DNA from 2 places in the Clostridium oceanicum genome. Region 1 is predicted to be linked to the other one. Evidence: riboswitches for the same ligand, from Rfam matches in the RefSeq annotation. Region 1 holds a riboswitch; the other holds the start of a gene.
What was found. A riboswitch is a leader RNA that binds a small molecule or an ion and turns the genes downstream of it on or off. The one in region 1 is predicted to bind FMN.
Positions count from the first base shown of each region.

Region 1 (3,203 bases):
AAGTATAGTATTATAGAAATCCATATCTATTTAAAAAATTCTCATCTATATTAGTTTTTATTTTCTTGTCTTTATTTTCTTTAGAGTTTAAAAATTTAAATATATATTTTCCTATAACGTCACACTCTATATTTATTTCATCACCTTTTTTATTGTAAATAAGAGTTGTTTCTTTTTTAGTATGTGGAATTAAACTTACGGAAAAATATTTTTCTGTAACATCTACAACAGTTAAACTAACTCCATTTAAAGCTACTGAACCTTTTTTAACTATATAACTTAATATATCTTTAGAAGAGCTTATATATATAATAGTAGCTATACCTTCTTTTTTAACATCAATTATCTTACCTACTCCATCTATATGTCCACTTACCATATGTCCACCTAAAGGTTTATTTAAAGTTAAAGCTCTTTCTAAATTTACTAAGCTATTTTTTTTAAGGAACTTTAAATTACTTTTTCTCATAGTTTCTGCCATAACATCTACAGTAAAATTTTTTTTATCAAATTTTGTTACTGTAAGACACACTCCATTAACGGCTATACTATCTCCTAAAGAAATACTATCTAAAACTTTATCTCCTTCTATTTCAATATCTAAAAAATCAGATCCATTTTTTATACTTAATATTTTCCCTATTTCCTCTACTATTCCAGTAAACATAATCTCCCTTCTTTCTTAATATAATTTGATTATTTATAAAGAAAATATACAAATAATCACTATAACTTTATAAAATTAAGTATTTTCTTTAATTATTTATTTATATATCCTTCTATTAAAATATCTTCACCAATAGTTTCTACACTACAGCTAGATAAGGTAAATACATCTTTTAAATGGCTTATTCCTTCACCTTCTATCATGGCTTTTGATTCTTTCCCACCTATAATCTTAGGAGCTACAAAGCACATAGCTTTATCTACTATTTTTTCTTTTAATGCTGAAAAATTAAGTGTGCCTCCACCTTCTAATAAAATACTATCTAATCCTTTTTCTCCTAAAACTTTCATAAGATTTTTTAATGGAACTCTTTCTTCTTTGTTTCCCTTAAGTTCAATTATATTAACTCCAATTTGTTTTAAATATTCTTTTTTTTCTTTATTACACTTATCTGTGCAAGCTATATATATTTTTCTGTCATTTACTGTTTTTAATATTTTACATTCCTTAGGAATTTTAAGTTTAGAATCTATTACAATAACCTTTGGATCTCTTCCTTTTTCTATTCTAGTTGTTAAAAGTGGATCATCCTTTAAAACAGTATTTATTCCAACCATTATTCCCATATATTCATTTCTTACACTATGGACTTTTTCTCTTGATTTTTCTCCTGTTATCCACTTAGATTCTCCTGTTTTAGTAGCTATTTTCCCATCTAATGTAGATGCTGTTTTCATAAGAACAAAAGGCTCTTTTGTAGTTATATGTTTTATAAAAACCTCATTTAACCTTTTACTTTCTTTTTCCATAATCCCATTTATCACTTCTATACCACTATCTTCAAGAATTTTTATACCTTTACCTGATACTTTAGGATTAGGATCTTTCATTGCTATTACTACTGTTTTTATCCCTGATTTTGAAACCGCTACAGCACAAGAAGGAGTTTTCCCATAATGAGAACAAGGTTCTAAATTAACATATAAGGTAGCCCCTTTTATGTCCTTTTTAGCATTTTTAAGTGCATATACTTCTGCATGTGGCCCTCCATAATATTTATGATACCCTTCACTTATAATCTCTCCATTTTTAACTATAATAGCTCCAACCTTGGGATTAGGATTAACTAATCCTTTTCCTTTTTTAGCTAAATCTAAAACCTTTTTCATATAAAACTCATGATTTATTTTTTCCACAGAAAATCCCTCCTTACAAAAACACAGAAATAATTTTTTTAAAATACACTTAAGTAATATAAATTTAAAATACGAGATGTTTATTTTAATGTACTTAAATAGGGGTTTTTACATAAAAATAAGTCCCTGGATTATCTCCAGAGACTTATAGTAAATTATATATTAAATACTAAAATTCATAATTAATTAGCTAATCAATACATAAAAACCCTATCTTTCATCCAGACTTTAACTGTCGGTCTCGGAGTTTCACCGAATCATGCTTATAAAAGCTCGCGGACTTTACCGCCGGTGGGGACTTACACCCCGCCCTGAAGGATTACTTCATTATTTAATTTTCATCTTTCAATATAAATAATACATCTAATAAAACAAGCTGTCAAATATATTTTTTTAATATACAAAAAAATATCTCTTTAGTATATAATTCTTAATATAAGGCATATAAAACTAAATAAAAAGTAAAAAGAATATACTTTGTAAAATATAACAATTTAAAATCTGCTAGTAGTTATTGTATTAACATATTTTAAAGAAAATCTATTAAAGAAATTACTACCTAACTAGTTATTTTTTTAATATGCCTAAATAAATACTATAATAAAAAAAGGTGTGACTTTATGAAACTTACTAAAATAAAAGGAAACAGCTATTATATAAATTTTCCTACCAATATTGGAATTTATACTTTCAAAAATAAAAATTGCCTTATAATAGACACTGGTAAAAATAAATCTGATGGAAAAAAAATAGAATCTGTTATTAAAGAAAATGGTCTTCATCCTAAATATATAATAAATACTCATAGCCATTTAGACCATTGTGGTGGAAATAATTATTTTAAAAATAATTATCCTGGATGCATAACTTATTCTTCTAAGAAAGAAAAAATATACATGGAAAATAGTGAAATTCATCCTTCTATTCTATTTTCAGCATCACCTATAAAAGGACTTATTAAAAGTACTCATCCTATAGAAGTTGATTATATATTAGACTATGGATTAAATAAAATTAACGATGATAAATTTCAAATTATATCTTTAAAAGGACATTCTATAGAACAGATAGGTATAGTTACTCCTGAAAAAGTATGCTTTTTAGGAGATTCATTATTCAGCTTAGAAATAATAGAGAAATATTCTATGCCCTATTACTATAGTATAGAAGATGCTTTAGAATCTTTAAATAAAATCAAAGAAATAGATGCTGATTGTTATGTAATAAGTCACTCAAAGGATTTAATTTCAAAAGAAGAAATTTATGATTTAATAAATAAAAACATAGAAAATATAAGAAAATATATAGATTTAATTATGGAATTATTAGAGCAACCTTTA
Region 1 is NZ_BAAACG010000019.1:280,601-283,803, forward strand. Features, by position in the region: gene ABDZ71_RS17785 (riboflavin synthase) at 11-667, opposite strand; gene ribD (bifunctional diaminohydroxyphosphoribosylaminopyrimidine deaminase/5-amino-6-(5-phosphoribosylamino)uracil reductase RibD) at 760-1,863, opposite strand; FMN riboswitch at 2,068-2,186, opposite strand; gene ABDZ71_RS17795 (MBL fold metallo-hydrolase) at 2,484-3,203, shown strand, end outside.

Region 2 (3,203 bases), on a different contig from region 1:
TATCCTGATATAAATGTATCTTTAAGAGGAGCTATATCTATAGGTAGAAGACTGCAAGATCCTTTAGCAGAACTTGTTAAAATAGATCCTAAATCAATAGGAGTAGGACAATATCAGCATGATGTATCTCAAAAGAGATTAGATGAATCTTTAAAAGGTGTAGTAGAAGATTGTGTTAATGCTGTAGGAGTAGATTTAAATATAGCTACACCATCCCTTTTATCTTATATAGCAGGGGTAAATGCTTCTATTGCTAAAAATATAGTAGCCTATAGAGAAGAAAAAGGAAAATTTGAAGGAAGACGTGAGCTTTTAAAAGTTAAAAGATTAGGTGAAAAAGCTTTTAAGCAGTGTGCAGGATTTTTAAGAGTTATGGAAAGCAAAGAATGTTTAGATAATACTTCAATCCACCCAGAATCTTATAAAGCTACAAAATCACTTTTAAAAATCTTAGGATACAAAGTAGATGACATTAAAAATAATAATCTAAATGATATAGATACAAGAATTAAAGACTTAGAATTAGATAAAATATGTGAAGAAATAAATATTGGGAAACCAACATTACTTGATATAATAAAAGAAATCAAAAAACCTGGAAGAGATCCAAGAGAAGAATTACCTAAACCTATATTAAAAACAGGAGTAGTTGATATGTCTCAATTAAAACCAGATATGGTTTTAACAGGAACAGTTAGAAATGTAGCTGACTTTGGAGCTTTTGTAGATATAGGAGTTCATCAAGATGGATTAGTACACATAAGTCAGCTTTCAGATAAATTTGTAAAACATCCTTTAGATGTAGTTAAAGTAGGAGATATAGTTGAAGTTAGAATTTTAGAAGTAGATGAAAAAAGAAAGAGAATATCTTTAAGCATGAAAAAATAATTAGCATATATTTTAGTATAAATTTATAAAATTAAATGTAAGAAATAAAAGTAAATTGTGAAAATTTTAAAAAATATTATATATTACGTTATTTAGATAGTTGAATAAAAAAAATAATTGATATATAATAGTAAATGAAAAATATATATAATAATATATATCTTCAGGGCGGGGTTAGATTCCCCACCGGCGGTAAAGCCCGCGAGCCTATATAGGCATGATTCGGTTAAATTCCGAAGCCGACAGTAAAGTCTGGATGGAAGAAGATGCAATTGCGATTTTAAAGCCCTGATATTTATCAGGGCTTTTTTTACTTGTAATTGTACCTCCCTAAAGATTATAAAAAATTAGGAGGTTAAAAATATGCAAGATAAAAAATTAAATAAACTAGTAAAGGTTTCTATACTTGGGGCTATTGCATTTTTAATTATGTTTATAGAAGTGCCAATTCCAATATTTCCTGAATTCTTAAAATTAGACGTAAGCGATATACCAGCACTAGTTGGAGGGTTTGCATTAGGACCTGTATCTGGAATAATGGTAGAACTTATAAAGAACATACTTCATGGAATATTTAAAGGAGGAACAGCTTTTGTAGGGGAAGCAGCAAACTTTTTCGTAGGATCTGTCCTTGTAGTTGTAGCTTCGTTAGTATATAGAAGAAATAAAAATAAGAAAAATGCGGTTTTAGGATTAATTTTAGGAACTATAGCAATGTCAGGTGTAGCTGGAATATTAAATTATTATGTATTACTACCTTTATATGAAACATTGTTACATTTTCCAATTAAAGCAGTAGTTGCTTTAGGAAATAAAGTAAACCCAAAAGTTACAGACTTAAATTCATTTATAATATGGGCTATAATACCTTTTAACATTCTTAAAGGAGTAATAGTTTCAGCTATTACAGTTTCTATTTATAAAAGTGTATCTGTTGTTATTAATAAAAGTGAAAATACTAGTAAGAAATTAGCTAATAATAGATTGTAATTTAGCTCTTTAGAGGAGTTAATAAAGATAGTATTATAAAAAAAGTAGCAATACCAATTATGTTGGTAGGCTACTTTTTTGTTATACAGTTTTAAAATTTTTAATATATAGCTATTATATTTATATATTTTTTTATAATACTATGATACCTAGGTTTATAGCAGTTTCTGTAAAGCCAGAAACAATTCCTATAGCAAAATCTCTAAAAGCATCATATATAGGATTAATATCTGCAATTGCTAGTAAAACAAATATTAACATTCCTAGGGTAAAAATAGTTTTTTTCTTTTTATTCATATAGATAACCTCTTTTAAAATATATTTTTTAGACATAAGTTTTTAAAATTCTACTTACAAGGGTTCTACCATACCATCTATAAATCCATTAACAGCAGATTCTATTGCATTTTTTAATATAAAAACTACTATTAAAAAAAGAATAATTTTAATGGCAATAAATAAGTATTTATTTTTAGTTTTATACATTTAAATATCATCTCTTTTATATTGATTTTACTTATTGAAATATATTACAAAAATAGTTTATTATTCTAATACGTTGTTGTTATTATATCAACAATAATCTCCATTTTCAACCAACATATGTAAAGATATATTATGTGATTTTATGATTTTTAGTCAATAAAATAGTTTTTATAAAGATATATGCATCTATTCTTTTTATTTAAAATAAATCTAAATTTAATATATAAACTATTAAATTTATTTTTATCATAAGTACCTAATTTTTGTACAAAATGATATTATATTTTTGTAGAGAGATTTAATAATAAATATGGAATTTAATACTTATTAAATATAAATACTTTTGTATACGATAATTAAGCAAAGTTATTGAGAGGTGAATTGAATGCCAAATATTATTCCAGTAAATAATTTAACTAATATTAAAAGTAAAAAGCTATCTACCAAATTGTCATTTAAAGTAGATGAGGTATTTAGAGCTAAGGCAATTGGTGAAGGAGAAAATGGAAATGAAGTAAAATTAAAAATGGTGGATGGTTTTGAATTTACAGCTTCTCTTGAAGAAAATAGCGAACCTTTAAAAGAAGGTATAACAAAATTTAAAGTGGTAGGCCGTGAAGATGGAAAAATTAAATTAAAAGTTTTAAAAGATAGCGGTGAAGGTAATAAAAATATATCTAAAGATTCTATAGAAAGTTTAATAGAAAAATTAGATATAAATATAAACAAAAAAGAATATGCTATTTTAGAGAAAATGGTAAAACATAATATTCCTATAACAAAAGAGAATATATCTGATGTGATGAATTTATTAGATTTTGCAGCTAAAGCAAAGTCTA
Region 2 is NZ_BAAACG010000013.1:128,531-131,733, forward strand. Features, by position in the region: gene ABDZ71_RS14605 (Tex family protein) at 1-888, shown strand, start outside; FMN riboswitch at 1,044-1,160, shown strand; gene ABDZ71_RS14610 (ECF transporter S component) at 1,252-1,878, shown strand; gene ABDZ71_RS14615 (hypothetical protein) at 2,011-2,175, opposite strand; gene ABDZ71_RS14620 (hypothetical protein) at 2,230-2,364, opposite strand; gene ABDZ71_RS14625 (hypothetical protein) at 2,750-3,203, shown strand, end outside.
Region 2: it holds a riboswitch for FMN, as region 1 does, so the genes downstream of both, ABDZ71_RS14610 (ECF transporter S component) here and ribD (bifunctional diaminohydroxyphosphoribosylaminopyrimidine deaminase/5-amino-6-(5-phosphoribosylamino)uracil reductase RibD) in region 1, are expected to answer to the same signal.